DNA from 3 places in the Streptomyces sp. NPDC048507 genome. Region 2 is predicted to be linked to each of the others. Evidence: riboswitches for the same ligand, from Rfam matches in the RefSeq annotation. Region 2 holds a riboswitch; each other region holds the start of a gene.
The links. Region 2 has a riboswitch for cobalamin ahead of cobN (cobaltochelatase subunit CobN). Riboswitches for the same ligand answer to the same signal wherever they lie in the genome.
Positions count from the first base shown of each region.

Region 1 (10,433 bases), on a different contig from region 2:
GCGTGCCACGGCACAGGGGGAGGAGAGCGCCATGCGGGCACTTCCGCCGGCGGCCCGCGCGTACGTCCTCGCCGCCGTGCTCGCGGCAGCCGCGTGCGCCGCCCCCGCCCTCGCCGATCCCGCCACGCCCTGGGCGGCCGTCGCCCTGCTGGCCGCGCTCTACCTCGGCTGCGAACTGCTGCGGACCTGCCCCCTGACGGGCGCCCGGGTGCCCGAGGGGCTCGGCTCCTTCTTCCCCGTCCTGACCGCCGCCGTCTTCCTGCTGCCGCCCGCCGCCGCCGCGCTCGTGGCCGTGCCCGGCGGACTCGCCCAGGCCGTCGTCACCCGTCCCGCCGGGGTGCGCCGGGTGTGGCACGCCGCGCAGCAGGCCCTCGCGGCGTGGGCGGCCGGCGGGGCCTACGGACTCCTCGGCGGCCGTGCGGCGCTCGCCGGATCGCGGGGGGCCGCGGGCGCCGGGCCGGGCGCGGACCCGTCCGCCTGGGTGGCCGGCTTCCCGTACGTGATGCTCCCGGCCACCGCCGCGGCCGTGGTCTTCTGCCTGGTGCTCACCGCGCTCGACGGCGGCGTCCTGGCCGCCGCCGAACGCCGGCCCGCCGCCACCGCCTGGCACGGGCTCCTCGCCCGCTCCCTGGCCCCGCACTGCGTGCACGGCCTCGCCGGACTGATGATGGCCGTGCTCTGGCGCAGCCCGTACGGGATCCCCGCGGCCCTGCTGGTCCTGCTGCCGATGTACATCTCCTGCTGGGTCTTCGCCCAGTACCACCACGAGCGCGCCGCCCACCGGGCCACGATCCGGGCCCTGGTCCAGGCCGTCGACATCAAGGACCGGTACACGCGCGGACACAGCGAACGCGTCGGCCAGGCCTCCGCGATGATCGCCCGCGAGCTGGGCATGGCCGCCGACCGGCTGGAGGTCGTCCGCATCGCCGGGATCCTGCACGACGTCGGCAAGCTCGGCGTGCCGACCAGGCTGCTGCGCAAGGACGGCCCGCTGACGCCCGAGGAACGCCGGATCATCGAACTGCACCCCGAGTACGGGCACGAGATGGTCCGGGGCATCGGGTTCCTGGGGGAGGCCCGCTCCGCGATCCTGCACCACCACGAACGGGTCGACGGGCGCGGCTACCCGTACGGGCTGAGCGGGGAGCAGATCCCGGTGCTGGCCCGGGTGGTGGCGGTGGCCGACTCCTTCGACGCCATGACCTCGACCCGCTCCTACAGCAGGGCCCGGCCGGTGCCGGTGGCGCTGACGGAACTGGAGCGGTGCGCCGGGGCGCAGTTCGATCCGGCCGTGGTGCGGGCGCTGGTCGACGCCATCGGGCGGCACGGCTGGCACCCCGTGGTCACCTCCGACGAAGACCTCCAGGTGATCGGCCCGGGCCCGGGCGGCGGCGGGCCCGCCCTGCCGGGGCTGCCGGGCCAGGGCCGGGAGGCGGCCCCGGCGGACGGGCGCCCGGCCCCCGGCCCGCGGGGTGAGGGCGGCCCGGCATCCGACCGTGCCGCGCCGGACCGGCCCGCGCCGGACCGTGCCGCGCCGGACCGGACCGCGCCGGACCGTGCCGCGCCGGACCGGCCCGCGGCGCCCGGACGGCCCGGTCCGGGGCGGGGCGCCCGGTGAGGGGCGCCACCGCCTGGGCCGTGCGGGCCGCCGCCGGACTGCTCACCCTCGTGGGGATCGGCCACACCCTGTGGAACGGCGTGTACGAACCCGGCGCCGCCCTCGCCTTCGGCGCCCTCGTCGCCGTCGGCGAGCTCGCCCGGTCCGACCACCGCGGCGGCGCCGCCGGGCACCCGGCGCGGGGAGAGCGCGAGCCCGCGCCGCTCGGTTCCGCCGGAGCCCTCGCGTACGCCCTGCTCGGGCCCGACGCCGGGCAGCCCACCCAGCACGGCGTCCTGCAGACCGTCGCCGTCGTCGTCGCGGCCGCCCTCGCCGGGAGCGTCCCGCACGTGGCCCGCGGCCGCGGCCCGGCCCTGGACCACGTCGCCCGCCGGGTCCTGACCGTGGCCTTCGCCGCCGTCTGCTTCCAGCCGCTCTACCACTCCGGCCGGCTGGAGGACCGGATCGGGCAGGGCCCCTTCCTCGTGCTGTTCCTGCTGCTCCTGCTCGGCCTCAGCGCCCTGTGCGACGCCGTGCTCGCCGCCGCCCTGGCCGGGGCCCGCACGGGCCGCCCGTACGGGGCGCTGCTGCGCGACGAGCTGCGCGCCCAGCTCGGGGTCGGCGCCGCGATCTGCGCCACCGGGGTGGTGATGGCCCTCGGCGTGGCCGTGGCGGGACTGTGGGCCCTGCCCGTGTTCAGCGTGCCGCTGCTGCTGACCCAGATGTCCTTCCACCGGATCGCCGCGGTCCGCACCACCTACCGCCAGACCATCACCTCCCTGGCCCGGGCCACCGAGATCGCCGGTTGCACCCCGCCGGGGCACTCCCGCCGGGTCGCCGCCCTCAGCTGCGCCGTGGGGCGGGAGCTGGGGCTCTCGGAGCGGGAGCTCACGGTGCTGGAGTACGCCGCCCTGATGCACGACATCGGCCAGCTCTCGCTGGTCGACCCCGTGCCCTCGGGGGCCACCGCCGGGCTGCCCGCCGAGGAGGCGCGCCGGATCGCGGGGCTCGGCGGCGAGGTGGCCCGCCAGACCGGGGTGCCCGCGGAGGTCGCGGTCATCGTGGAGCGGCAGGCCGAGCCGTACCGGGACCAGCCCGTCGCCGCCCGCATCGTGCGGGCCGTGAACGCGTACGACGACCTGGCCGGCGGGAGCCGTCACCCGGGCGGCTCACTCGCCGCCCTGGAACAGCTGCGGCTGGGCACCGGGCACGACTACCAGCCGGAGGTCGTGGAGTGTCTGGCGAGGGTTCTGGCCAGCGGCGGGCGGGCCGGAGTCGTTCCCGTTCCGCCGGGGTAACCCATGGGTAGTGAGCGGCCGTCCGAGCGGGCATGGTTGGATGCAGTAGGAGTGTCCGTGAGGGTGTCCGTGAGGCTGCACCGTTGGACCGGCAGGCGGGAATCGTGAGGATCTTCGGGAAGGTACGGCATCGGCCCTCCGCCTCGTGGCGGCAGGCCACCGACCGCGCGTTCACGCTGATCGGCGACGGTCGGTACGAGGACGCGGGAGCGCTGCTGACCAGGGCGGCCGATCTGGAGCCCTGGCTGTCCGAGTCCTGGTTCAACCTGGCCCTGCTGCACAAGTTCCGGCACGACTGGGAGCAGGCGCGGGCCGCCGGGCTGCGCGCCGTGGCCCTGCTGGACCGCGAGACCGGCGCCCCGGACTGGTGGAACGTCGGGATCGCGGCGACCGCCCTGCAGGACTGGCCGCTGGCCCGCCGGGCCTGGCAGGCGTACGGGCTGAAGGTGCCCGGCGACCCGCACGGCGCGGCCTCCCACCACGGCCGGCACGGCGGAGAGCCGGTCGGCATGGAGCTCGGCAGCGCCGCCGTGCGGCTGTCCCCGGAGGGGGAGGCCGAGGTCGTGTGGGGCCGCAGGCTCGATCCGGCCCGGATGGAGGTCCTGTCCATCCCGCTGCCCTCCTCGGGGCGCCGCTGGGGCGAGGTCGTCCTGCACGACGGCGTTCCGCACGGCGAGCGGATCACCGCCGCCGGACCCTCGTACCCGGTCTTCGACGAGATCGAGCTGTGGGCGCCCTCCCCGGTGCCGACCTGGGTGGTGCTGCTGGAGGCGGCCACCGAGGCCGACCGCGACGCCCTGGAGCAGCTGGCCTCCGACGCCGGCTTCGCCGCCGAGGACTGGTCCTCGTCGGTACGGCTGCTGTGCCGGACCTGCTCGGAGAGCGAGATGCCCAGCGGCGAGGGCGAGGGGGACCACCTCGACCCGCACGACCACAGCGAACCGGGCCACCCCGGCCCGCTCGGCCACCGGACGGCCGGCTCGGGCTCCCTGTGGGTGCCCGAGCGCGAATGCGGCATCGCGGCCCCGGCCGGTCTGGTGCGCGGGCTGCTCGACGGCTGGGTCGCGGACAGCCCCGACAGCCGCGAGTGGCGGGATCTCGAAGAAGTCTGCTGAGCCCGGGCCGTAGGCTGTACCGGTCACATCGGTGGCTCGGCGAATCTACGGAAGGCGTACGGCGGACATGGCGCAGCAGGAGAACCAGGTGGTCCCGGTCGATGACGAGGGTTACGTCGTGGACACCGAGGGCTGTGAGGCGCGCGAGCTCGCCCACCGCGAGCGCGGAACGTCCCGCCCCATCACGGTGGTCGGCAACCCGGTGCTGCACCGGGAGTGCAAGGACGTCACCGAGTTCGGCGAGGAGCTGGCGCAGCTGATCGACGACATGTTCGCGAGCCAGAAGACCGCCGAGGGCGTGGGCCTGGCCGCGAACCAGATCGGGGTGGACGCCAAGGTCTTCGTCTACGACTGCCCGGACGACGACGGCAAGCGGCACACCGGTGTCGTGGTCAACCCGAAGCTGGTGGAGCTGCCGGCCGCCGGGCGGGTGCTGGACGACTCGAACGAGGGCTGCCTCTCGGTGCCGACCGCCTACGCCTCGCTGGCCCGCCCGGACTACGCCGAGGTGACCGGCCAGGACGCGCTCGGCAACCCGATCAAGGTCCGCGGCACCGGCTACTTCGCGCGCTGCCTCCAGCACGAGACGGACCACCTGTACGGGTACCTGTACATCGACCGGCTCTCCAAGCGCGACCGCAAGGACGCGCTGCGGCAGATGGACGAGGGCACCCCGCGCTACGAGGTCGTCCCGAACGCCTGATCCGCGGACCCCGCAGGCCCGTACGCACGCGCGAAGGCCCCGCCCCGGAATCCGGAGCGGGGCCTTCGCCGTGGCGCGGGCGGGCTAGAAGTCCTCGTCCAGGTCGACGGTGCCCTCGACCGCGACCTGGTAGGCCGACGGGCGGCGCTCGAAGAAGTTCGTGAGCTCCTGGACGCCCTGGAGCTCCATGAAGGAGAACGGGTTCTGCGAGCCGTAGACCGCCGGGAAGCCGAGGCGGACCAGACGCTGGTCCGCGACGCACTCCAGGTACTCGCGCATCGACTCGGTGTTCATGCCCGGCAGGCCGTCACCGCACAGGTCGCGGCCGAACTGCAGCTCCGCCTCCACGGCCTCCTTCAGCATGTCGGTGACCTGCTGCTGGAGCGCGTCGTCGAAGAGCTCCGGCTCCTCCTTGCGGACGGTGTCGACGACCTCGAACGCGAAGTTCATGTGCATGGTCTCGTCGCGGAACACCCAGTTGGTGCCGGTGGCCAGACCGTGCAGCAGGCCGCGCGAGCGGAACCAGTACACGTACGCGAAGGCGCCGTAGAAGAAGAGGCCCTCGATGCAGGCGGCGAAGCAGATCAGGTTCAGCAGGAAGCGGCGGCGGTCGGCCTTCGTCTCCAGCCGGTCGATCTTCTCGACCGAATCCATCCAGCGGAAGCAGAACTGCGCCTTCTCGCGGATCGAGGGGATCTCCTCGACCGCGTCGAAGGCCGCCGCGCGGTCGTCCGGGTCGGGCAGGTAGGTGTCGAGCAGCGTCAGGTAGAACTGGACGTGCACGGCCTCCTCGAACAGCTGGCGCGACAGGTACAGGCGCGCCTCCGGGGAGTTGATGTGCTTGTAGAGCGTCAGCACCAGGTTGTTCGAGACGATCGAGTCACCGGTGGCGAAGAACGCGACCAGACGGCCGATCATGTGCTGCTCGGCGGGAGTCAGCTTGGCGAGGTCGGCGACGTCCGAGTGGAGGTCGACCTCCTCGACGGTCCACGTGTTCTTGATCGCGTCCCGGTAGCGCTCGTAGAAGTCCGGGTAGCGCATGGGGCGCAGGGTCAGTTCGAAGCCCGGGTCGAGCAGGTTCTTGGCGTTGGAGCTCATTACTGGCAGGCCTCGCAGGACTCGGGGTTCTCAAGGGAGCAGGCCAGGGCGTCGGCGTCGACGGCCTGCGGGAGGGGGGTGGCGGCGGCCGGCACGGCACTGCCGGAGGCGGCGCGGGCGATCTTCGTCGCCGGGCGCGAGCGCAGGTAGTACGTGGTCTTCAGACCCTGCTTCCAGGCGTACGCGTACATCGAGCTGAGCTTGCCGATGGTGGGCGTCTCCAGGAACAGGTTCAGCGACTGCGCCTGGTCGAGGAACGGCGTACGGGCCGCCGCCATGTCGATCAGACCGCGCTGGGGGATCTCCCACGCCGTGCGGTACAGCTCGCGCACCTCGGCCGGGATCCAGCCGAAGCCCTGGACGGAGCCGCTGGACTCGCGCAGCGCCTCGCGGGTCTGAGCGTCCCACACGCCGAGCTGCTTGAGCTCCTCCACCAGGTAGCCGTTGACCTGGAGGAACTCGCCCGACAGGGTTTCGCGCTTGAAGAGGTTGGAGACCTGCGGCTCGATGCACTCGTACACGCCCGCGATGGAGGCGATGGTCGCCGTCGGGGCGATGGCGAGCAGCAGGGAGTTGCGCATGCCGGACTTCGCGATCCGGGCGCGCAGGGCGTCCCAGCGCTCGGGCCAGTTCAGCTCGACGTCGAAGTGGTCGGGGTGCAGGACGCCGCGGGCGGTGCGGGTCCGCTCCCAGGCCGGGAGGGGGCCGTTGCGCTCGGCGAGGTCGCAGGAGGCCTCGTACGCGGCCAGCATGATGCGCTCGGAGAGCTTGGTGGACAGGGCCTTCGCCTCGGGGGAGTCGAAGGGCATCTTCAGCTTGAAGAAGACGTCCTGCAGGCCCATCGCGCCCAGACCCACCGGACGCCAGCGGGAGTTGGAGCGGCCCGCCTGCTCGGTCGGGTAGAAGTTGATGTCCACGACGCGGTCGAGGAAGGTCACCGCGGTGCGGACGGTCTCGTCCAGGCGCTCCCAGTCGATCTGCCCGTCCACCACGAAGGCGCCCATGTTGACGGAGCCCAGGTTGCAGACGGCGGTCTCGCCGTCGTCGGTGACCTCGATGATCTCGGTGCAGAGGTTGGAGGAGTGGACGACCGTGCCCGGCTCGGCGGTCTGGTTCGCCGTGCGGTTGGAGGCGTCCTTGAAGGTCATCCAGCCCTGGCCGGTCTGCGCGAGGGTGCGCATCATCCGGCCGTACAGGTCGCGGGCGGGCATGGTCTTGCGGGCCAGGCCGTCCGCCTCGGCCTTGCGGTAGGCGGCGTCGAAGGCGTCGCCCCACAGGTCGACCAGGTCGGGCACGTCGGACGGGGAGAACAGCGACCACTGGCCGTCGGCGTTCACGCGGCGCATGAACTCGTCCGGCACCCAGTGGGCGAGGTTGAGGTTGTGCGTACGGCGCTGGTCCTCGCCGGTGTTGTCGCGCAGCTCCAGGAACTCCTCGATGTCCGCGTGCCAGGTCTCCAGGTAGACGGCGGCGGCGCCCTTGCGGCGGCCGCCCTGGTTCACGGCGGCGACGGACGCGTCGAGGGTCTTCAGGAACGGCACGATGCCGTTGGAGTGGCCGTTGGTGCCGCGGATCAGCGAACCGCGGGCGCGGATGCGGGAGTACGACAGGCCGATGCCGCCGGCGTGCTTGGACAGCCGCGCGACCTGGTGGTAGCGGTCGTAGATCGAGTCCAGCTCGTCCAGCGGGGAGTCCAGCAGGTAGCAGGAGGACATCTGCGGGTGGCGGGTGCCGGAGTTGAAGAGCGTGGGGGAGGAGGGCAGGTAGTCGAGGCGGCTCATCAGCCGGTAGAGCGAGGCCACTTCCTCGACGGCCTGGACCGAGTCGTTCTCCGCGAGGCCGCACGCCACGCGCAGCATGAAGTACTGCGGGGTCTCGATCACCTGACGGGTGATGGGGTGGCGCAGCAGGTAGCGGCTGTGCAGGGTGCGCAGGCCGAAGAAGCCGAAGCGGTCGTCCGCGCCCTCGGCGAGCGCGTGCTCCACCAGCGCGTCGAGCCGGGCGGCGTGCAGGGCGACGAAGTCGGCGGTGCGGTCGGCGATCAGGCCCTCGCGGTGACCGACGGCGACGGACTCGGCGAAGGAGACGGACCCCTGGCCCGCGGCCTCGTCGGCCACGGCCAGCGTGAGCAGCCGGGCGGCGAGGCGGGAGTACGCCGGGTCCTCGGAGATCAGGCCCGCGGCGGCCTCGGTGGCCAGCCCGCGCAGTTCGGCCTCGTCCGCGACGGAGCTGCGGCCGCGCAGGGCGGCGGCGGCGACCCGGCCCGGGTCGGTGTCGGGGAGGTCGGCCGTCAGCTCGGTGAGGGTGCGCAGCAGCGCGGCCCCGGGGCCCCCGGCCTCGGATGCGGCTGCGGGCTGGTCGGACTCGGCGCGCGGTGCGGCGGGCGCGATGGTCACGGGGGGAGCTCTCCCTCGCTCGGCCCGGTCATCGGCGGGGCGGGGCGAGCGGGCGCATGCGGGCATGGCGGGTACGCGTACCCACCGCATGGCGTCCACCGGCCCAACCGCGAGGCCCGGACGTGGTCGGCACCCGGTTCGGTCGAGCCGGGTGCGCTGTCGGCAGGTCCTCGGACTTGCGGAGCACGAAAGGGTGCACTTCATACCGTTGCGGGACAGTTCCGGATTCGCACCGGATTCCCCTGCGGCGACAGCAGGCATGAGCATACATGTGGGGGCGGCCGGATGCGGTAGCCCCCACATGTAGTGTCGGGCCTCGCTCAGCGTGGTGTCACAGCTCCACTCGGTACGTGAGCAGCGTCAGCCCCGGGACGGGGGCCCAGTCGCGTTCGGGCGTACGGGTGAAGCCGAGCCGTGCGTAGATCCGCTGGGCCACCCGCATGTCCCGCTGGGTGGAGAGCACCAGGTGCGTGACCCCCTGGAGCTCGCGGGCGCGGGCCAGACAGGCCCGCACCAGGGCCTCGCCGGCGCCGCGTCCGCGCGCCTCGCGGTCGACGGCCAGCATCCGGAACTCGGCCTCGGCGGGCCCGGCGATGTCGGCGAGCGGGCTGCCGGGAGGGGCGAAGGTCACACCGCCCAGCAGGGTGTCCTCGGCGACGGCCACCAGCACCTCGCCGTCGGCGGCCCGCCGGGCCACGTCGCGCAGCACGCCGGCGTAGAAGGCGGCGTCGGAGGCGAGCAGCCCGTCGCCCACGTACGCCCGTGCGGTGATCTCGCCCAGCTCTTCGTATTCGGCGGGCAGGGCCGCCCGGATCTCGATGTCCATGGCTTTGAGTGTGCACCCCCGCTGTGCGCGAAGGGCCGCCCGCTCCCCGCGGGGGGAGTCGGGGCGGCCCTTCGGTGCGTGCGCGACGGTGTGTTCAGCGGCGTGCGTTCAGCAGCAGCGGAAGCCCTCGCGGGGGTCGGCCTCGCGGGAGTCGGTGCGGGCCCGCTCGAAAGCCCGCCGGGTCAGCACCTCGGCGTCCGGGTCGTGGGAGCGGGCGTGGGCGACGTAGCGGTCGTAGGCGGCCTCGCCCGAGAACTCCCGTACGTAGTGACGCGTCTTCGCCAGCGCCGCGCGGACGCGGCTCACCGGACGGGCTCCCCGACCCGGCCGCCGCCGCTGTCGAGACCGGCCGCGGCGAGCTCGGCCTTCTCCTCGGGGGTCGCGAGCAGGCCGGCCGGGGCGACGATCCTCGACTCGGACCAGGGGACCTCGGAGAGCCTGACCGAGCCCGGGTCGGCGACGGCCCTGAAGCAGGTCCGGGCCGCGTCCGCGAGCACGATCAGGATCAGTACGGCGAACAGCGCCGACAGGACGCCGTCGACCGTGGCGTTGGTGACCACGGTGTGCATCTCGTCCATGTTCTTCGCGGGCGGCAGCACCTTCCCGGCGTCGATGCCGCCCTGGTACTTGTCGCGCTGTGCGAAGAAGCCGACCTTGACGTCCTCGGAGAAGACCTTCTGGTAGCTCGCGGTGAGGGTGACGGCCACGTCCCACGCGAGCGGGACGGCGGTGACCCAGGCCCACTTGAGCCGGCCCGACTTCACCAGCAGCGTGGTGCAGACGGCGAGGGCCACGGCGGCGAGCAGCTGGTTCGCGATGCCGAACAGCGGGAAGAGCTGGTTGATGCCGCCCAGCGGGTCCTTGACGCCGACCCACAGGAAGTAGCCCCAGCCGCCGACGACGATCGCGCTCGCGGCCCAGACGCCCGGCTTCCAGCTGACGTCCTTGAAGGACTTGTGCACGTTGCCCAGGGTGTCCTGGAGCATGAAGCGCCCGACGCGGGTGCCCGCGTCGACCGTGGTCAGGATGAAGAGGGCCTCGAACATGATGGCGAAGTGGTACCAGAACGCCTTCATCCCGGACCCGCCGATCACGGAGGAGAAGATGTCCGACATCCCGAGTGCGAAGGTCGGCGCACCGCCCGTACGGGACAGCAGGCTGGTCTCCTCGACGTCCTTGGCGGCCTGCGCCAGGGCTTCGGGGCTGATGGCGAAGCCGAAGTGGGTGACGGCCTCGGAGGCGGTCTGCACGGTGGTGCCGATGACGCCGGCGGGGGAGTTGACGGCGAAGAAGAGGCCGGGCTCGATGATGCAGGCGGCGATCACGGCCATGATGGCGACGAAGGACTCGGTGAGCATCGCGCCGTAGCCGATGACCCGGACCTGGGTCTCCTTCTGGAT
Region 1 is NZ_JBICWZ010000010.1:84,540-94,972, reverse strand. It holds gene ACGFXC_RS25740 (HD-GYP domain-containing protein) at 32-1,618, shown strand; gene ACGFXC_RS25735 (HD-GYP domain-containing protein) at 1,615-2,895, shown strand; gene ACGFXC_RS25730 (tetratricopeptide repeat protein) at 3,000-4,010, shown strand; gene def (peptide deformylase) at 4,078-4,713, shown strand; gene ACGFXC_RS25720 (ribonucleotide-diphosphate reductase subunit beta) at 4,798-5,811, opposite strand; gene ACGFXC_RS25715 (ribonucleoside-diphosphate reductase subunit alpha) at 5,811-8,207, opposite strand; cobalamin riboswitch at 8,351-8,481, opposite strand; gene ACGFXC_RS25710 (GNAT family N-acetyltransferase) at 8,539-9,033, opposite strand; gene ACGFXC_RS25705 (CstA-like transporter-associated (seleno)protein) at 9,142-9,339, opposite strand; gene ACGFXC_RS25700 (carbon starvation CstA family protein) at 9,336-10,433, opposite strand, start outside.
Region 1: another riboswitch for cobalamin. It lies ahead of ACGFXC_RS25715 (ribonucleoside-diphosphate reductase subunit alpha); the one in region 2 lies ahead of cobN (cobaltochelatase subunit CobN).

Region 2 (10,433 bases):
TTCGAGGATCTGGGGGTCCGGCTTCTCCCACATGCCGCGGGACTCGGCCTCCAGGAGGCGCTCCGCGATGCCGTGCAGGGCCCAGGGGTTGGCCTGCTCCAGGAAGGCGCGGTTGACCGGGTCCAGGACGTACGTTTCCGTCAGCTTGTCGTACATCCAGTCCGCGACCACGCCCGTCGTGGCGTCGTAGCCGAAGAGGTAGTCGACCGTCGCCGCCAGTTCGAAGGCGCCCTTGTAGCCGTGGCGGCGCATCGCCTCGATCCACTTCGGGTTGACCACGCGGGCCCGGAAGACCCGGGACGTCTCCTCGACCAGGGTGCGGGTCTTGACCGTCTCGGGCCGGGTGGAGTCGCCGATGTAGGCCTCGGGGGCCGTGCCGCGCAGGGCGCGGACCGTGGCGACCATGCCGCCGTGGTACTGGAAGTAGTCGTCGGAGTCCGCGATGTCGTGCTCGCGGGTGTCGGTGTTCTTCGCCGCCACCGTGATCCGCTTGTACGCCGTCTCCATCTCGGTGCGGGCCGGACGGCCCTCCAGGCCGCGGCCGTAGGCGTAGCCGCCCCACACCGTGTAGACCTCCGCCAGGTCGGCGTCGGTGCGCCAGTCGCGGGAGTCGATCAGCTGGAGGATGCCCGCGCCGTAGGTGCCCGGGCGGGAGCCGAAGATGCGGGTGGTGGCCTTGCGTTCGTCGCCGTGCTCGGCCAGGTCCGCCTGGGCGTGGGCGCGTACGTGGTTCTGCGCGGCGGGCTCGTCCAGCGAGGCCGCCAGCCGGACCGCGTCGTCCAGGAGGCCGATGACGTGCGGGAAGGCGTCGCGGAAGAAGCCCGAGATGCGCAGGGTGACGTCGATGCGGGGGCGGGCGAGCTCGGTGAGGGGGATCGCCTCGATGCCCGTGACGCGGCGCGAGGCCTCGTCCCAGACCGGGCGGACGCCGAGCAGGGCCAGGGCCTCGGCGACGTCGTCGCCGGAGGTGCGCATCGCGCTGGTGCCCCACAGGGACAGGCCGACCGAGGCGGGCCATTCGCCGCCGTTGTCGGTGCGGTAGCGGGTCAGGAGCGAGTCCGCCAGGGCCTGGCCCGTCTCCCACGCCAGGCGGGAGGGGACGGCCTTGGGGTCGACCGAGTAGAAGTTGCGGCCGGTCGGCAGGACGTTGACCAGGCCGCGCAGCGGGGAGCCGGACGGCCCGGCCGGGACGAAGCCGCCGTCCAGGGCGGTGACCACGTGGGCGATCTCGTCCGTGGTGCCGGCCAGGCGGGGCACGACCTCGTGGGCGGCGAAGGCGAGGACGTCCGCGACGGCCCGGGGGTGGCCGGCGGCGACCGCGGGGACCGCCTCCGGGGACCAGTTCGCCTCCTCCATCGCCTGGACCAGGGCGCGGGCCGTCGCCTCGACCTCGTCGGCCGCGGTGCGGGTGGCGGCGGACTCGTCCAGCCCGAGGGCCTCGCGCAGGCCGGGCAGGGCCGTCGTGCCGCCCCAGATCTGGCGGGCGCGCAGGATCGCGAGGACCAGGTTGACGCGGGCCTCACCGGTCGGGGCGCCGCCGAGGACGTGCAGGCCGTCGCGGATCTGCGCGTCCTTGACCTCGCACAGCCAGCCGTCGACGTGCAGGAGGAAGTCGTCGAAGCCGTCGTCGTCCGGGCGCTCTTCGAGGCCGAGGTCGTGGTCGAGCTTCGCCGCCTGGATCAGGGTCCAGATCTGCGCGCGGATCGCCGGGAGCTTCGACGGGTCCATCGCGCTGATCTGCGCGTACTCGTCCAGGTGCTGTTCCAGGCGGGCGATGTCCCCGTACGACTCCGCGCGCGCCATCGGCGGCACGAGGTGGTCGACCAGGGTGGCGTGCACGCGGCGCTTGGCCTGGGTGCCCTCGCCGGGGTCGTTGACGAGGAAGGGGTAGATCAGCGGGAGGTCGCCGAGGGCGGCGTCCGGGGCGCAGGAGGCGGAGAGGCCGGCGTTCTTGCCCGGCAGCCATTCGAGGTTGCCGTGCTTGCCCAGGTGGATCATCGCGTCGGCGCCGAAGCCGCCGTCCTGCGCGCGCGCCTGGATCCACCGGTAGGCGGCCAGGTAGTGGTGCGAGGGCGGCAGGTCCGGGTCGTGGTAGATCGCGATCGGGTTCTCGCCGAAGCCGCGCGGGGGCTGGATGAGGATCAGGAGGTTCCCGCGGCGCAGGGCCGCGAGCACGATGTCGCCCTCGGGGTTCGAGGAGCGGTCCACGAACATGTTGCCGGGGGCCTCGCCCCAGTGCTCCTCGACGCTCGCGCGCAGCTCGGCGGGCAGCTCGGCGAACCAGCGGCGGTAGTCGGCCGCCGGGATGCGGACCGGGTTGCGGGCCAGCTGCTCTTCCGTCAGCCAGTCCTGGTCGTGGCCGCCCGCCTCGATCAGGGCGCGGATCAGCTCGTCCCCGTCGCCCGAGACCAGGCCCGGGATGCCGTCCGCCGGGCCGAAGTCGTAGCCGCCCGCGATGAGGGTGCGCAGCAGTTCCACGGCGCTCGCGGGGGTGTCGAGGCCGACCGCGTTGCCGATGCGGGAGTGCTTGGTGGGGTATGCCGACAGGACGAGGGCGATCTTCTTGTCGCGGCGGTCGATGTGGCGCAGCCGGGCGTGGCGCACCGCGATGCCTGCGACGCGGGCGGCCCGCTCGGGGTCGGCGACGTAGGCGGGCAGGCCGTCCTCGTCGATCTCCTTGAAGGAGAACGGCACCGTGATCAGGCGGCCGTCGAACTCCGGGACCGCGACCTGGGTGGCGGCGTCGAGGGGGGACAGGCCCTCGTCGTTCTCCTCCCAGTTCGCGCGGGAGCCGGTCAGGCACAGGGCCTGGAGGATCGGTACGCCGAGCGAGGCGAGGGCGCCCGCGTCCCAGGACTCGTCGTCGCCGCCCGCGGAGGCGGTGGCCGGGCGGGTGCCGCCCGCGGCCAGGACGGTGGTGACGACCGCGTCGACCCCCGCCAGCTCGGCCAGCAGCTCCGGCTCCGGGGTGCGCAGGGAGGAGACGTAGAGGGGGAGGGGGTGGCCGCCCTTGGCCTCGACGGCGTCGCACAGGGCGTGCACGAAGGCGGTGTTGCCGCTCATCTGGTGCGCGCGGTAGTAGAGCAGCGCGACGCGCGGGCCGTCCGCCGCGGAGGCCGGGCGGTCCAGGTGGCCCCAGGTGGGGGAGGCGGCCGGGGGTTCGAAGCCGTGGCCGGTGAGCAGCACCGTGTCCGAGAGGAAGCGGGCCAGCTGGCCGAGGTTGGCGGGGCCGCCGTGCGCGAGGTAGCCGTGCGCTTCCGCCGCGATGCCGATGGGGACGGTGGAGGCCTCCATCAGCTGGGCGTCCGGGGCCTGTTCGCCGGTCAGGACGACGACCGGGCGGTGCTGGCCGGCGGCCAGCAGCAGATCGAGGCCCTCCTGCCAGGCGCGCAGGCCGCCGAGGAGGCGTACGACGACCAGGTCGACGCCGTCGAGGAGACCGGGGAGGTCGTCGAGGGGGAGGCGGGAGGGGTTCGCGAACCGGTACGGGACGGGGCCGTCCGCGGCGGCGCGAGCGCTCAGCAGATCGGTGTCGGACGTCGACAGCAGCAGGATCATGCGGCGGCAGGCCTTCCTCGGGGTTTCCGCGCCCCGGGCAGTGAGGACGACGGGAGTTCCTGACTCACCCCGCCGATCGCTCCGCGGGGTTCACAGTGGCGGGACCGCGCCGGAATCTCACCGGGCTTCCTCCCATGTCGCCGTCCTCGGCGATGACGGGCCGAACGGCCCGTCGGAAGGTCATCTTAGGCGGCGTCGTCCCTGGCCGGGAGTGGGGGTGGTCCGGCGCCGTGGTGGTCTCGTCCGGGGGTGGTCCGGGCATCGTGGCGGCCGCCGGCCGGGCATCGCCGGGCGGGGGCGCCCCCGGGACCCTGCCCCGGGCCCGGTGCGCCAAACGCCGGCGGGGCGGGCCGCGGGAGAGGCCCGCCGGGGCGGCCGCCGCCCCGGCGGCGGGGGCCGGGAGGGTGGCGTCGGACACAGGCCGGGGGCGGGGAATCGTGGGTATGCTCGCGGCCATGCCCCAGCCCCCCTCCGCCGTGTCGCGGGACGAACCCGTCATACGGGAACGCGGTGACGCCTGCCCGGGCGCCCTGCGCCTGCACGCGGCGGACGACGGCCACCTGGCGCGCGTGCGGATCCCCGGCGGGCTCCTCGACGGCGCGGCCGCCCTGCTGCTGGCCGACGCCGCGGACCGGCTCGGGGACGGGCACATCGACCTCACCTCCCGTGGCAACGCGCAGCTGCGCGGACTCGGCGCGGGCTGCGGCGGCGAGCTGGCCGGGGTGCTGGAGCGGGCCGGGCTGCTGCCCGCGCCCTCGCACGAGCGGGTCCGCAACATCGTCGTCTCGCCGCTGACCGGCCTGGACGGATCCGGTCTGCCGGACGTGTCGGGCTGGGTCGCCGAGCTGGACGGGCTGCTGTGCGCGGATCCGGCCGCGGCCGGGCTCTCGGGCCGCTTCCTGTTCGCCCTCGACGACGGCCGCGGGGACGTGGCCGCCCTCGCCGGTGACGTCGTCGTGGTCGCCCGCCCCGACGGCGGGGCCCTGGTGTCGACGGCCGGAGCGCGGCAGGGGGTCCGGGTCGGGGCGCGGGACGCCCCCCGGGCCGCCCTCGTCGCCGCCCGGTACTTCCTCGACGCCGCCCGGGCCGCCGGTACGCGGGCCTGGCGGGTGAGCGAACTGCCCCCCGAACACGCCCTGGAACCGGAGTGGTTGCTGGGCCGGCTGGAGTCCTGCGGGATCGCGGGCCGGATCGAGGGCGCGCCCGTGCCCCCGCCCGGCGACGGCCCCGAGCCGGGCCTGGTGGCCGGCGCGGACGGGCGCGCCGCGCTGTCCGTGCTCGCGCCGCTCGGCCGCCTCACCAGCGCGCAGTGGCGGACGCTGGCCGGGATCGGCGGCCGGCTGCGGCTGACCCCCTGGCGCGGAGTCGTCGTCCCCGGACTGACCGGACCAACGGCCGCCCGGGCCCTGGCAGTTCTCGCCGACGCCGGTCTCGTCACCGACGCCGCGGATCCCTGGCGGTCCGTCACCGCCTGCACTGGACGGCCCGGTTGCGCCAAGTCCCGGGCCGACGTGCGCGCCGACGCACGGGCCCTGGTGCGCAGCACGCCCGGACCGCTGCCCGTGCACTGGTCCGGATGCGAGCGCCGCTGCGGGCACCCGCGCGCCGCCGCCTGGGTGGACCTCGTCGCCACCCCGCAGGGGTACGAGGTCTCCGCGCCCGGGCGCGCCGCCGAAACGGCCCGGCACCCAGATCTGGCGGCGGTCCTCACGGCCGCCCGCAGCACCATCCAGTGAAGAAATGAGCGAGTACACCGTGTTCGAGTACGAGAAGGACGGCGCCGCGATCTACCGGCAGTCCTTTGCCACGATCCGCGCCGAGGCGGACCTCTCCGGGCTGCCCGCCTCCGTCGCCCAGGTCGCGGTGCGCATGATTCACGCCTGTGGGATGACCGACCTGCCCGGGGACCTCGGCTACACCCCGGAGGTCGTGCTGCGGGCGCGTGCCGCGCTCGCCGCGGGGGCGCCCGTCCTGTGCGACGTACAGATGGTCGCCAGCGGCGTCACCCGCAAGCGGCTGCCCGCGGCCAACGAGGTGATCTGCACGCTCTCCGACCCGGCCGTGCCGGAACTCGCCGCGAAGATGGGCACCACGCGCAGCGCCGCCGCCCTCGAAGTCTGGCGCGACCGCGGCCTGCTGGAGGGGTCCGTAATCGCCGTCGGCAACGCGCCCACCGCGCTGTTCAGGCTCCTGGAGATGATCGAGGAGGGCGCCGCGCGCCCCGCCGCCGTGATCGGCGTGCCCGTCGGATTCATCGGCGCCGCCGAGTCCAAGGACGCGCTCGCCGCCCACCCCTCGGGCCTGGACCACCTGATCGTGCGCGGCCGGCGCGGTGGCAGCGCCATCGCGGCCGCCGCCGTCAACGCGATCGCGAGCGAGGAAGAATGAGCAAGCTGTACGGCGTCGGGCTCGGGCCCGGCGATCCCTCCCTGATGACCCTGCGGGCCGTCGAGGCCATCGCCGGAGCCGACGTGGTCGCCTACCACAGCGCCCGGCACGGGCGTTCCATCGCCCGCTCGATCGCGGCCGGGCACCTGCGTCCCGACCACATCGAGGAACCGCTGGTCTACCCGGTCACCACCGAGACCACCGACCACCCCGGCGGCTACCAGGGCGCGATGGAGGAGTTCTACGAGGCCGCCTCCGCCCGCCTCGCCGCCCACCTGGACGCCGGGCGCACCGTGGCCGTCCTCGCGGAGGGCGATCCGCTCTTCTACAGCTCGTACATGCACATGCACAAGCGGCTCGCGGACCGGTACCCGACCGAGGTCATCCCCGGCGTCACCTCGGTCAGCGCCGCCGCCGCCCGGCTCGGCACCCCGCTCGTCGAGGGCGAGGAGGTGCTGACGATCCTGCCCGGCACCCTCTCCGAGGAGGAGCTCACGGCCCGGCTCGCCGCCACCGACTCGGCCGTCGTCATGAAGCTCGGACGCACCTTCCCCGCCGTGCGGCGGGCGATGGAGGCCAGCGGCCGGCTGCCCGAGGCCCGCTACGTGGAGCGCGCCACGATGGAGGGCGAGCGCACCGGCGTCCTGGCCGACACCGACCCGGACAGCGTGCCGTACTTCGCCGTCGCGGTGGTGCCCAGCCGGATCGGCAACCCGGGCAGCGTGCCCCCCGGCCCCGGGGAGGTCGCGGTCGTCGGCACCGGCCCCGCCGGGCCGCTGTGGCTGACCGCCGAGACCCGGCGGGTACTGGCCGACGCGGAGGTGCTGGTCGGCTACACGACCTACCTGGACCGGGTGCCCGTGCGGCCCGGACAGGTGCGGCACGGCTCCGACAACAAGGTGGAGTCCGAACGGGCCGAGTTCGCCCTCGACCTGGCCCGGCGCGGCAAGCGGGTGGCCGTGGTCTCCGGCGGTGACCCCGGGGTCTTCGCCATGGCCACCGCCGTCCTGGAGGTCGCCGGGCAGCCGGAGTACGCGGACGTGCCCGTACGGGTCCTGCCGGGGGTGACGGCGGCCAACGCGGCGGCCGCCGCGGCCGGGGCCCCGCTGGGCCACGACTACGCCACCGTCTCGCTGTCCGACCGGCTCAAGCCGTGGGAGGTCATCGCGGAGCGGCTGCGGGCGGCGGCCGCCGCCGACCTGGTGCTCGCCCTCTACAACCCGGGCTCGCGCAGCCGGACCTGGCAGGTGGCGCAGGCCAAGGAGCTGCTGCTCACGCTGCGTTCGCCGCAGACCCCGGTGGTCGTCGCCCGGGACGTGGGCGGGCCGGGCCAGTCGGTGCGGATCGTCACCCTGGACGCGCTGGAGCCCGAAGAGGTCGACATGCGCACGATCCTGCTGGTCGGCTCCTCGCAGACCCGCGTCACCGAGCGGCCCGACGGGTCGAGGGTGACCTGGACCCCGCGCCGCTACCCCTGAGCCGCCGCCGGTGAGCCGCGGCGCGTGACCGGCGGCCGACGCCCCCCGGCCCGCCCCGGGCCGCGGGGCGTCAGCCCGCGCAGCCCGTCAGGACGTCGGCGCAGCCCTGCACCTCCTGCGGCTCCAGGGTGAGCAGCTGCCACGAGAGCACGCCGGCCGGGGGCGAATCGTCCTGCGGGGCGGGTTCGACGTGCGCGGACACCGCCGCCCCGGCCGGCAGGTTGAGCCGGGTGACCTCCCCGGCGGTGCACGACACGTCGAAGGTGCGGTCCCCGGCGCCGCCCTCCCGGGACAGGACGAGGGTGACGCGGGGGCTCTCCTCGCTGTCGCAGGCGATGTCGAAGCGGTACGGGCGCTCCCCGCCGGTCTCCAGGTCCTTCGCGAGCCCCGCCGCGAGGAAGGCGGTGCCCCGCATCGTCACCCTGCCGTTCCCCGTGCCCTTGCCCAGGAGTTCGTCGGCCCGCTGGAGCGCGTCGTCGGGCTCCCACCCTCTGGGAGCCGCTTTCTCGCCGCATCCGGTGACGAGCGCCGCGCAGGCCAGGATCAGGGCGAGGGAGTGACGTATCCGCATTCCCTCAGCCTAGAGGGTGTGCCGCACGGCCGGGACCGGCCGGACGGCCGGTGCGCGAGGGGCCGCGCGGACGGCCGCGACGCATGCGTCAGGGCCTGCGCTCCGGGACGGCGAGCCAGCGCAGGGCCGCCCCCACCGACGGGGCCTCGGCGATCCCGGCCGGGACCGCGGGACGGCGTACGACCAGGACCGGGATGCCCGCCTCGCGGGCGGCGGCGAGCTTGGGAGCCGTCGCGGAGCCGCCGCTGTCCTTGGTGATCAGGACGTCGATGCGGTGACGGGCCAGCAGCTCCCGCTCGTCGGCCAGGGTGAACGGGCCCCGCTCCAGGAGCACGTGCAGCCGGGGCGGCACCGGCCCGGCCGGGGCGTCCACCGAACGCACCAGGAACCAGGGCTCGGTGAGGTGCGCGAAGGTGTGCAGGCCCGTGCGGCCGGTGGTCAGGAAGACGCGGCCCGCGCCCCGCCGGGCCAGCAGCCCGGCCGCGTCCTCCAGGGACGGCGTGAAGGTCCACGCGTCACCCGGACCCGGGCTCCAGCCGGGACGGCGCAGCGCCAGCAGCGGCACACCGGTGAGCGCCCCGGCCCCGGCGGCGTTGAAGCTCATCCGCCGCGCGAACGGGTGCGTGGCGTCCACGACATGGGTGACGCCGTGCCCGGTGATCCAGGCGGCCAGCCCGGCGGCCCCGCCGAAGCCGCCGATCCGGGTTTCGCCCGGCGGCAGCACGGGCGACGCGACCCGGCCCGCCAGGGAGGTCGTCACCCGGTACGCGGGCTCGTGCTCCAGCGCCTCCGCCAGTCGGCGGGCCTCCGTGGTGCCGCCCAGGACCAGGACGTGCGCCCGGGCCGGATCAGCAGACATGCCGGTCGCGTCCGGGGGAGTAGAGGTGACTGTCGCGGAACTGCTCCGCGCCCAGGGTCCGGCCCACCATGATCACGGCGGTGCGCACCAGCCCCGCCGCCTTCACCTGCGGCGCGATGTCGGCCAGGGTGCCGCGCAGGATCAGCTCGTCGGGGCGGCTGGCCATCGCGACCACCGCCACCGGGCACTCGGCGCCGTAGTGCGGCAGCAGTTCGTCCACGACCCGCTCGACGTAACGGGTGGCCAGGTGCAGCACGAGCAGCGCCCCGCTGCGGCCGAGCGTGGCCAGGTCCTCGCCGGGCGGCATCGGCGTCGCCTGCTGGGCGATCCGGGTCAGGATCACCGTCTGGCCGACGGTGGGGACGGTCAGCTCCCGCTTGAGGGCGGCCGCCGCCGCGGCGAAGGCCGGTACGCCCGGGACCACCTCGTAGGGGATGCCGGCCGCGTCGAGGCGGCGCATCTGCTCGGCCACCGCACTGAAGACCGAGGGGTCTCCGGAGTGCAGCCGGGCCACGTCCTGCCCCGCCCCGTGGGCCCGGACGATCTCGGCGACGATCTCGTCCAGGTTCAGCCCCGCGGTGTCGACCAGCCGGGCGCCGGGCGGGCACTCGGCCAGCAGCTCTCGGGGGACCAGGCTGCCCGCGTAGAGACAGACGGGGGCGGCGGCCAGGGTCCGGGCACCGCGCACCGTGATCAGATCGGCGGCGCCGGGGCCCGCTCCGATGAAGTACACGGTCATGTCTGATCCTTCTCCTTGGTTACCGACCATTGGGTGACGGGCATCGCCTGCCGCCAGCCCGTGAAGCCGCCGACCGCCACGGCGTGCGAGACGGCCAGCTTGACCAGTTCGCCGCCGAGCCGGCGGTAGCGCTCCGCGAGGACCGCCTCCGATTCGAGGGTCACGGTGTTGACGACCAGCCGCCCGCCGGGGGCCAGGGCGGCCCAGGCGGCGTCGAGCAGGCCCGGCGCGGTGAGGCCGCCGCCGATGAAGACCGCGTCGGGCGCCGGAAGGCCGTCCAGGGCGGTGGGAGCCGCCCCCACGACCACGCGCAGGCCGGGAACGCCGAGCGCGGCCGCGTTGCGGGTGATGCGGGTGGCGCGCTCGGGAACCCGCTCCACCGTCACCGCGCGGCAGGAGGGGTGCGTGCGCATCCACTCGATGGCGATCGAGCCGGAGCCGCCGCCGATGTCCCAGAGCAGCTCGCCGGGGGCCGGGGCCAGGGCGCACAGGGTCGCGGCGCGGACGTGGCGCTTGGTGAGCTGGCCGTCGTGTTCGTAGGCGGCGTCGGGCAGGCCGGGCGTCGCGCCGAGCCGGGGCGCCGGATGGGAGGGGTCGCGGCGGCAGTCGACGGCGACCACGTTGAGGGGATCGCCCGGCGGGTGCTCCCACCGCTCGGCCGTGCCCTCGTACGCGTCCTCGTGCTCGGAGCCGAGCCGCTCCAGCACCCGCATCCGGCTCGGGCCGAAGCCGCGCCCGCACAGCAGGGCGGCGATCTCGGCCGGGCTGCCCGCGCCGGAGCTCAGCACCAGGACCCGCCGGCCCTCGTGCAGGGCCGCGGCGACGCGGGCCACGGGCCGG
Region 2 is NZ_JBICWZ010000022.1:50,658-61,090, forward strand. It holds gene cobN (cobaltochelatase subunit CobN) at 1-3,558, opposite strand, end outside; cobalamin riboswitch at 3,591-3,748, opposite strand; gene cobG (precorrin-3B synthase) at 4,014-5,294, shown strand; gene ACGFXC_RS34195 (precorrin-8X methylmutase) at 5,299-5,946, shown strand; gene ACGFXC_RS34200 (precorrin-2 C(20)-methyltransferase) at 5,943-7,424, shown strand; gene ACGFXC_RS34205 (hypothetical protein) at 7,495-7,995, opposite strand; gene ACGFXC_RS34210 (cobalt-precorrin-6A reductase) at 8,084-8,854, opposite strand; gene cobM (precorrin-4 C(11)-methyltransferase) at 8,844-9,593, opposite strand; gene cbiE (precorrin-6y C5,15-methyltransferase (decarboxylating) subunit CbiE) at 9,590-10,433, opposite strand, start outside.

Region 3 (10,433 bases), on a different contig from region 2:
GGTGGCCATGTCGGCGAGCCGGAACTGGAGGGCCTGGGCGTCCAGCAGCCGGGTGCCGAAGGCCTCGCGCGTGGCGAGGTACGACAGGCTGCGGTCGAGGGCGCTCCGCGCTCCGCCGAGCGAGCAGGCGGCGATGCCGAGCCGGCCGCCGTTGAGGCCGTTCATGGCGATGCGGAAGCCGTCGCCTTCCGCGCCGAGCCGCCGGTCGGCGGGGACGCGGACCCCGTCGAGGACCACCTGGCGGGTGGGCTGGGCGTTCCAGCCCATCTTCCGCTCGTTGGGCCCGAAGGAGACTCCCGGGTCCTCGCGCCGGACGACGAAGGCCGAGACCCCGCCCGGGCCCGGATCGCCGGTCCGGGCCATGACCACGTACACGTCCGAGGCGCCGGCACCGGAGATGAACTGCTTGACCCCGGAGAGCACGTAGTGGTCGCCCTGGCGTTCGGCGCGGGTGCGCAGCGCGGCGGCGTCCGAGCCCGCGCCCGGTTCGGTCAGGCAGTAACTGCCCAGGGTCGCCGCCGAGCAGAGGCCGGGCAGCCAGCGGGCGCGCTGGCCCTCGTCCCCGTACCGGTCGATCATCCAGGCGACCATGTTGTGGATGGAGAGGTAGCCGGCGATGGACGGGCAGCCGGTGGCGAGGGTCTCGAAGACGAGCACGCCGTCGCTGCGGGAGAGGCCGGAACCGCCGTGTTCCTCCCGGACGTACACGCCGGCGAGACCGAGTGCGGCCGCCCGGCGGATGACGTCGACGGGGAAGTGCTTGTCCTGGTCCCAGGCCAGGGCATGGGGGGCGAGCTGCTCCTGGGCGAAGTCGAGGGTGACCTCGGCGAGGGCGAGCTGGTCCGCGGTGAGGGTGGTGGTCACGGCGCTCACCCCATCGTCGGGATGGTGAAGCTCGCGCCCTCCTTGACCCCGGAGGGCCAGCGCGAGGTGACGGTCTTGGTGCGGGTGTAGAAGCGGATCGAGTCCGGGCCGTGCTGGCCCAGGTCGCCGAAGCCGGAACGCTTCCAGCCGCCGAAGGTGTGGTAGGCGACGGGCACCGGGATGGGCACGTTGACGCCGACCATGCCGGCGCCCACCCGGCGGGTGAACTCGCGGGCCGTGTCTCCGTCGCGGGTGAAGATGGCCACGCCGTTGCCGTACGGGTGCTCGGTGGGCAGGCGCAGCGCCTCCTCGAAGTCCGCGGCGCGGACCACCGACAGGACGGGGCCGAAGATCTCCTCGCGGTAGATCCGCATCTGCGGGGAGACGCGGTCGAAGAGGGTGGCGCCGGCGAAGAAGCCGTTCTCGTGGCCCTCCAGGGTGAAGCCGCGTCCGTCGACGACGAGTTCGGCTCCCTCGCTCGCGCCGATGTCGACGTAGCGGCGGACCCGGTCGAGGGCGTCCTGGCTGACCAGGGGGCCGAAGTCGGCCTCGGGGTCGTCGCAGCGGCCGATCCTCAGCGTGCCGATGCGCTCCTTGAGCGCGGCGACCAGCCGGTCGCCCGTCTCCTCGCCCACGGGTACGGCGACGGCGATGGCCATGCAGCGCTCGCCCGCCGAGCCGTAGCCAGCGCCGATGAGCGCCTCGACGGCCTGGTCGATGTCGGCGTCGGGCATCACGATCATGTGGTTCTTGGCACCGCCGAAGCACTGGGCGCGCTTGCCGTGGGCCGCGGCGGTCGCGTAGATGTGCGCGGCGATCGGCGTCGAGCCGACGAAGCCGAGCGCCTGCACGCGGGGGTCTTCGAGGAGGGTGTCGACGGACTCCTTGCCGCCGTTGACGACGTTCAGTACGCCCGGCGGCAGCCCGGCCTCCAGGAACAGTTCCGCAAGGCGCAGCGGTACGGAGGGATCGCGTTCGGACGGCTTGAGGATGAACGCGTTTCCGCAGGCCAGGGCCGGTGCGGCCTGCCAGAGCGGGATCATCGCGGGGAAGTTGAAAGGGGTGATCCCGGCGACCACGCCGAGCGGCGAGCGCAGCGAGTGGACGTCGATGCCGGTGCCGGCGTTGTCGGTGAACTCGCCCTTGAGCAGGTGCGGGATCCCGGCGGCGAACTCGACGACTTCCAGCCCGCGTTGGAGGTCGCCGTGGGCGTCGGCGACGGTCTTGCCGTGCTCGGCGGACAGCATGCGGGCCAGGTCCTCCCGCTCACCCTCGACGAGCCGGAGGAAGCGCAGCAGTACGCGGGCCCGGCGCTGCGGGTTCCACTGCCCCCAATCGGCCTGTGCCTCCTCGGCGTTGGCGATGGCGGCTTCGGTGTCGGCGCGCCCCGCAAGGGGGACCCGGGCCTGCACCGCGCCGGTGTTGGGGTCGTACACGTCGGCGAAGAGCCCGGACGTGCCGGTGGTGTGTTTTCCGCCGATGAAATGGGTGAGTTCACGGACCATGGGTGCCTGCTCTCGTCAGGTTGGATCCGGGGATGGCACGGCGAACCGGCGGACGGCACCCGGGTGGGGGTGCGCCGCTGCGGAAACCGTGAGAACTACGAGCGCGCGGAAGTGGTGTGCGCGTGCTCCGCCGGATCACCAGGGTCGTGGGTACAAACCGGTGCCATGCGTGTCTGCTCCATCCTCGTGGACAACACGGAACAATCCGCGGCCGGTATCCTGACTCCCGGATCCCCGCGCGCCGCCCGCCTTCCCGACAGCCCTCGTCGGTGGCGTGTGGATGGCAGCACACTCCCCGGTCACAGTGGCGGGACCGTGCCGGTTTCACACCGGCTTCCCTGCACCGCGGACCTTGTGCCACGAACATATAGTTGGACGTCCTAGTAAGTCCAGACCCGTCGCTCGGGCGGGCCTAGAGTCGCCGTATGCGCATCGTCTCCCTGCTCCCGGCGGCCACGGACATCGTGGCGGACCTCGGACTCGCCGCCGACCTGGTCGGACGCACTCACGAATGCGACTGGCCGCCGGCCGTCGTCGCCTCCGTACCCGTCGTCACCCGCGCCGAATTCGACGCGGACGCACTCAGCAGCCGGGAGATCTCCGCCGCGGTCGGTGGCGCGGCGCACAGCGGCTCATCGCTCTACACCCTGGACACGGAGGCACTGGCCGCGCTCGCACCTGACGTCCTGCTCACCCAGGACCTCTGCCGGGTCTGCGCCGTCTCCTACGAGAGCGTCACCCGGGCCGTGCGCGTCACGGACGCCGGACCCCGCGTCCTGAGCCTGGAACCGAAGACCCTGGACGACGTGCTGGACTGCCTCGTCACCGTGGGCGCCCTGCTGGGAGTCCGGGAAACGGCCGAGCGACGGCGCGCGGAGCTGCTCGGCCGGCTCGCCCGGGTCCGGCGCGCCGTGGCCGGCCGACCGAGGCCGCGGGTGGTGGCCGTCGAGTGGCTCGACCCGCTGTGGCCGGCCGGCCACTGGGTACCGGAGCAGATCACGCACGCAGGCGGGAACCCGCTGCTGGCCGCGCCCGGGGAGCACACCGAGCCGATGACGTGGGACGCGGTGCGCGCCGCGCGCCCGGACGTCCTCCTGGTGCTGCCGTGCGGCTTCCCGCCCGCACGGACCCTGACCGAAATCAGCCTGCTCACCGCACTCCCGGGGTGGGAGGAACTGCCCGCCGTACGGGCGGGCGAGGTGTGGGTGCTGGACGGCCCGGCCTACTTCAACCGGCCGGGCCCGCGCGTGGTCCGGGGTGCCGAAGTCCTCGCCCACGTGCTGCACGGGGCGCCGGCCGGAGACCCGGTGACCGAGGCGGAGGCGCGCCGCCTGGGCCGGACGTAGCAGTGCTTCCCGTGCCACACGGCCCGCCGGAACGCAGCGGGTGGGTCGCCCGGTCAGCTTGCGCGATCCGCTTCCGGCGCATGCCGACCAGACCGTACGATGCGTTCTGCTCCGGCCCGTACGGCGGGGCCCACAACCGAATGCGCGCACAACTGGGGGAAGCCGGTGGGAATCCGGCGCTGACCTGCAACCGTGAGCGGGGCCGAACGGCACCGTGAGTCGGAGTACCCGGTGTGCGATGCGTACTGCTTCTCACTGTCATGGTCTGCAGCGCGAAGCCTCCACGCCGGGTCTGAGTCCCCTGCCCCTTTCCTATGGAAACGAGCAGGGGACGGGGTGCGTGCGCGGAGGGACCGTCGGCTCGGACCCGTCGCTCCTCTCCGGAAGCCTCGTCCTCGCCGGCCGCGTCTACGGCCCCGGCTTCGGCTTCACCCTGGGCTGCACCTCCCTCTTCGCTTCCTCCCTCATCACGGGCGGGGTCGGGCCCTGGATGCCGTACCAGATGTTCGGCTGCGCCTTCGTCGGCATGCTCGCCGACTTCCTCCCGAAGGCCTCCGGCCGCAAGGAGGTCGCTCTCCTCGCCGTCTACGGCTCCCTCTCCGGCTACCTCTTCGGCTTCCTCCTCAGCCTCTCCTTCTGGCCCTTCTCCCTCGACCCCAACAGCTCCATCGCCTACCTCCCCGGCCTCCCCTTCACCGAGCAGTTCCACCGCTACCTCGCCTTCGACCTGGCCACCTCCCTCGGCTGGGACACCGGCCGCGCCGTCACCAACCTCATCTGCATCTGTCTGGCCGGCCCGGCCGTCCTCACTGTCCTCCGCCGCGCCGCCCGCAAAGCCCGCTTCCAGGCCCCGGTCCGCTTCGCTCCCCGTAGAGCGGCGGATCAGGCCCCAGGCACAAAGACACCGGATGGACCGGGCACGCCGCCCGGTCCCCCTTCGCGAACCGCCCCACCGAATCGGCCCCCTCGGCCGCACCTCACCGGCCCCGTCCGCCCTGCACGTTGCCCGTCCTGCTGTCCCACAGGCGCAACCACGGAAGACGAGCCGGTCCTGGCCATCGTCTGCGCGTCGGTAGAGCCAGGTGGTTCCCGCCGGCACGCGGCCCGCGAAATAGGCAGCCGGGTGCAGCGCGGGGACTCGCCGCAGTTCGAACCGGTGCTGGGAAAAGGTCCGGGTGCCCCGGCCCGGACCGGGCCGACCACGTGTCCGTCCCGACCGGGTCCGCGCGGACAAGGCACACGCCTGCCGCAGGAACCGCGCCTACCTACGCCGCCGCGGTATCCGCTGCACCAGTACCGACAAGGCCGCCCAGGCCGACAACCGCCGGAAGCGAGGCGCGCGGGGTGGCCGACCACCGAGCTTCGATCCCGTCGACCACCGTCAGCGTCACGCAGTCGAGTGCGGCATCAACCGGCTGAAGGGGAACCGCAGCGTCGCCACGCTCCGACAAGCCAGCGGTCCGCCATGAAGCAATTGTTCTCATCGCCGCTCTCGAAGAGTGGCTCTAGCTCGACGCGGTATCGATCTGTTTGGATGAGTGAGCGCAGGCGGCCCTGAGGGCCCTTCTGGCGCCCCAGGTGACAAAAGGCCTATCCCCCCTACTTGGATGCGTCGATAGGCTCTTAGGTGTCTACTCAGGGCTTCACGGGTTTCTGGTTCCGCGAGGACGAGAAAGTGAGGCCGGCGAGTCACTCGGGGGTCCGTCCGGGCCGCTGGCAGCTCCTCTGACGTCTTTGCGTCCGCCGGTCAGGGGTCTCCGTCGGCCTTCGGCGGCCTACGGCTCCAGGGCGCCGCCGAGGGCTTGCGCGAGCCCCTGGAAGGCGCCTGAGCTGGGCAAACAGCACTAGATTCGATGTCGCCCCCACCCTCTTCCACCAAGGAGTGATCCTTGCCCAGCCCTGCGCAGAAAGCGGCTGTTCCCGCCACCGACAGCGCTTCCGCGACGTCCTCAACGCGCCCGCTGATCTTCCTGGTCCTGGCCGCGCTGACCGCCCTGCCGTCACTGTCGTCCGACATCTACCTGCCTGCTCTCCCCGATGTGGCCGGCACCTTCACCACCACCGCGGTCGTCGTCCAGCTCACCCTTACCTCCTGCCTGATCGGCATGGCACTCGGCCAGCTCGTCGTCGGCCCCCTCTCCGACCGCCTCGGCCGCCGCCGCCCCCTCCTAGCCGGGATGGCCCTCTACACCGCCGCCTCAATCGCCTGCGCGCTGGCTCCCAGCGCAGGCGCGCTGGTCGGACTGCGCTTCGTTCAGGGCGTGGCCGGCGCCGCCGGCATCGTGATAGCCCGCGCAATCATCCGCGACCTCTACCAGGGCGTGAAGATCGCCCAGGTCTTCTCCACGCTCATGCTCATCTCCGGCGTCGCCCCGGTCGTCGCCCCGCTCTTCGGCGCCCAGCTCCTGCACGTCACCGACTGGCGCGGCATCTTCGCCGTTCTCGCCGTCCTCGGCCTGGTGGTCGCCGCCGCGATCGCGTTCGGCCTGCCCGAGACCCTTCCCGCAGCCGCGCGCCGCACCCGGGGCATGGGCCTGGCACAGATGAGGGGCCTGCTGGCCGACCGCGTCTTCACCGGCTGCCTGATCGCCGCCGGCGGCGCGTTCGGCGCGTTCTTCGCCTACCTCGCCGCCTCCCCCTTCGTCCTGCAGGACCTCTACGGCGCCAGCCCCCAGACCTACGCCCTGCTCTTCGGCCTGAACGCCGCCGGCATGGTCGCCACCGGCCAGCTCAACGGCCGCATCCTGGTCCGCCGCTTCCCCGTCCACACCATCGTCACCGCCGGACTCGGCCTCCTGCTGCTGGCGAGCCTTGCGATGCTCGCCCTCGCCACCGGCCTGCTCGGGCACCCTGGTCTCCCGGCCGTCTGCGCGGTGCTGTTCCTCCTCGTCTCCAGCCTCGGCCTGCTCATCGGCAACGCCAACGCCCTGGCCATGAACCGCACCGCACACGCCGCCGGCGCCGCCTCCGCCCTCCTGGGCTCCTCCAGCTTCCTCATCGGCGCCCTCGTCTCCCCCCTGGCCGGCCTCACCACCAGCGCCGCCCCCATGGCCCTCATCCAGACCCTCACAGCAGCACTCGCCCTCACCTGCTTCACCACTCTCACCCGAGGCCACCACACACCCGAGCCGAAGTAGGCCACCCCAGCGACACGACGAAAAACCGACACCCGTGGGCCCCGGCATCTGCCGGGGCCCACGCCATCGCACAACAAACGTCCGGCAGCAGCGCGCAAACGCCGATTTCGCAACACGCCCCAAGGGTTGTCCCGCACCTGATCTTCTGGCCGCCTCAGACATGGTTGGCCGCTGTGCCCGCTGCCCTATCCGGCGAGTGCGAGGTTGTGCATGCGGTCGCTGCCGAGCATGGCGTGATGGACGCCGTCGCCTTTGAGGAGGCAGTCGCGGAGGATCTTCCAGGTCTTCATGCGGGCGAAGACGTGCTCGACGCGGGCGCGGACCTGCTTGTGGGACTTGTTGTGCGCCTGCTTCCACTCGGGCAGTTCTTCGCCTTTGCAGCGTCGGTGGGGCATGACAAGTCCGGTGCCCGGATAGCCGCCGTCGGCGATCGTCATAGTTTTGCCGACGGCGGCTTTGGCGCCGGATTCCTCCCATGCCCTGCAATCGTTGCGGTTGCCGGCCAGCGGCCGGCCGACCGCAACGACCAGGCGCGTGTCGGCGTCGATGACGACCTGGTGGTTGGTGGAGTACCTGTAGTTCCTGGACTGCGCGGCAATGGTGTGGTCCCGGGTGGGAACCAGGGTGCCGTCCACGATGAGCACGGTGTCCTTCGCGAACCGCTTGCGGGGCTGGAGCGCGAGCATCGGCCCGAGGTCGTCGATGATGCGGTCCGCCGCCGACTTCGACACCCCGAACAGCGGGGCGAGCTGCCGCATGGTCAGGTTCGTGCGCCAGCAGGCCGCGACCAACAGGGCCCGGTCCTCCAGCGGAAGACTCCACGCCGGCCCCTGCGGACCGCGTCCGCCCCCTCGCGCCGCAGCACCGTCACCAGCTTCCCGAACTGCCGCGAGCTCAGCCCGGTGAACGGGGATATCCAAGACGGCTCCGACGCCGTGATCACACCAGCCACAGCAAGGTCATCCCAGTCGCCCGCCTGCCGCCCGGGTCCTGCCCTCAGCACGGAAATCAGGCGACCGGGCCTGGCGCATCATCCAGGAAGACCCCATGAGCCAAGACCTTATGACCTTCCTCCACGCACGGCTGGACGAGGAGGCAGACCTGGCCCGACACTGCGACGATGACGACTGCGGGGAGTGGACCGCTCACAGGCACACCGTCGACTTCTGCCAAGTAGAACTCTCCGGCTTCCATCCCACGATCGCCCTGCACGTCGCGCTGCACGACCCGGCTCGCATGCTGCGGAAGGTTGAAGCCAAGCGGCGCGTGCTCGCCCGCCATGCACATGCACTCAGTCCTGCCACGGGCGACCCCGAACTACCGTGGGACAACCGCGATGACTGCTCCCATTCCATGAAGCCGCGCAGCGGCTCTGCACCCACTGCCGCTGGCCGCTACCCGTTGACAGCCCCGTCCTTCCCCTGGGAGCAGCCGTGGCCACGGTCTCGACCCTCGCCCTTTGGGCCGACCTCGAAGACGATTCACAGGAAGACATCAACGAAGAGCGCGATGCCGCAGCGGCGCTCGCGACCGGTGAGTTCCTGTCGCCCGCGTCGGATGACGACGGCGTCAGCGAGGACGACCAGAACGACAAGTTCGAACGCTACGAACGTACCTGTGGGATTCGCACCCACCGATACGAGCACTGGCGTCGACTCCACACCTACCTGGTGGAGAGCAACAAGGCAGTCTCCGAGTTCCCGTTCCTCGCCCCTTGGGCTGCGGATCTGCAGCGGCGCTTTCTCCCCGCCCTCGAAGCGGAACGGCGCGCCTTCGCCGCCCTGGTCCAGCCCACCTCTCTGCTCGAAGCCTCAGCCGTACGGCTCCTACCCAAGCCAGAATTCACTGCCGAGCCCGATTACGCTGGTTTGGGCGTCGATGCACGGCGTACGTTCCAGCGTGTCTGGTTCGACTGGAGCCGCAGGGCCACGTGGTCGTGGAGCCGCCTGGAAGAACACGACTTCACCGTTTCATTCCTCGTGCGAGATGCCTTCGGCCGCCGACGCAAAGGGCTGGCCGAGGCACTGAAGTCCTTCGGCGAGCTCGCAGCAGAGTGGACCTCCCAGGCCCGCGCAGAAGTGGACCGGCGCACGAAGACACCCTGGCGACTCGTCGGCGTCAAGGTGCCGGCACTCCCTTACACGCGCTTCGGCGAGCGCGCCCAGGACCTTCTCACCGCCTGGGAATCCGCGGTCATCGCCACTTATCAGGTCGCCTTCAATCCCAGCGCTGGCTCTGCCGCCCTGCTCGTACCTCACCTCATCGCAGAACAACTGACTACGACGGCATCGTCCACGATGCCAGTCAAGCCCCTGGGCACACATGGCAATGCTGCCACCGCCGAATACCTGCTGGCATACCTGCTGGCGCAATGGCTCCCTGGCCACGTACCGGAGCAAGTCGCTAGACCTACACCGCCCAGCCACGCAAATGACCATGTCCGGACCGGCCATCGCGGCGCTAGAACCGACAACGCCCGGACACCACTGCCCGGGCGAGCGGGGCGGCGAATCCCGATGACCTGCATCAGGATTCGCCGCACGAGCTTCCACGTGTTCCGTCATCGGGAACAGGTTAGCCGACCCTAACTGGGGGACTTCATGACGTACGTGCCCAGGTCGTCGGTCTCGACGATCCCCGGAAACGAGCCACCCTCACGTAGAATTGCTACATAGCGAGTTGCTACGACCTCTTTCCAGTGGAGTCTCCGAACCACCTGTCCTGGCGACACCTGGAAGATCAGGACTTCTCGGTCTACACCGTCGTCGGCGATGCCTTCGGGCGTCGCCGCAGGGGAAAGCCTGAGGTCCACGCCGCGTTCCGCCGACCGGATCCGCCAGGCACACGAAGAGGCCGGCCGCCCCGCCAGCTGGCGGCAGTCAAAGCGGCTCAAGCTGTAGCGCGGCATTTGACGAGGCCCCCACCCTGGTGACAGCGGCTGCGCCTGCGAGTTGCTCGTGGCACCATGCCCAGTCTGGCTCCGGAGCATCACTTCGGACAGGCCCACTGCGGATGCGTGTTCTCGGCAACTGGTCTCGCGCATAGACGTCGAAGCTGTCCTCCTGTGGAGAGACCTGAGCTCCGTTCGCTCGTCATGGGCCGGACTTTCGGCTGGCGGCACGCTGCCAGGCGTGGTAGCCGGCGATGGCTGTCGGCAGGGTCGGGTAGATGCGGCCCGCGCCGACCGCTGCCGTAAGGCCGTAGGCGTCGAGGGGTTCGCGGAGCTCCTGTTTGACGCGGGCGAAGGCGAACACGACGTCCCGCTGGACGAGTTCGGCGCGTAGCGCCTCGACGGCGTCAAGGGCCGTGATGTCGACCTCGACGTTGGCCTCGGTGTTCAGGACGAACCAGTGGACCGGTCCGTGCTGCTCATCGACGGCCGCCATGGCGCGTCGGCGGAAGTCTTCGGCGTTCGCGAAGAACAGAGGCGAGTCGTAGCGGTAGATGAGCAGGCCGGGAATGGTGCGGGCGGTCGGATAGTCGTCGATGTCATGCATGCCGGCCAGGCCCGGAACGATCCCCAGGACGGCATCGTGCGGGCGGGCCACTCTTGCGAGCAGGTCGATGACGGACAGGGCCAC
Region 3 is NZ_JBICWZ010000001.1:527,221-537,653, reverse strand. It holds gene ACGFXC_RS02500 (acyl-CoA dehydrogenase family protein) at 1-864, opposite strand, end outside; gene ACGFXC_RS02495 (CoA-acylating methylmalonate-semialdehyde dehydrogenase) at 870-2,369, opposite strand; cobalamin riboswitch at 2,561-2,746, opposite strand; gene ACGFXC_RS02490 (cobalamin-binding protein) at 2,795-3,715, shown strand; cobalamin riboswitch at 3,871-3,945, shown strand; partial or broken gene ACGFXC_RS02485 (ECF transporter S component) at 4,104-4,619, shown strand; gene ACGFXC_RS02480 (multidrug effflux MFS transporter) at 5,605-6,852, shown strand; partial or broken gene ACGFXC_RS02475 (transposase) at 7,038-7,804, opposite strand; partial or broken gene ACGFXC_RS02470 (DUF6221 family protein) at 7,900-8,127, shown strand; gene ACGFXC_RS02465 (hypothetical protein) at 8,286-9,440, shown strand; gene ACGFXC_RS02460 (SulP family inorganic anion transporter) at 9,945-10,433, opposite strand, start outside.
Region 3: another riboswitch for cobalamin. It lies ahead of ACGFXC_RS02495 (CoA-acylating methylmalonate-semialdehyde dehydrogenase); the one in region 2 lies ahead of cobN (cobaltochelatase subunit CobN).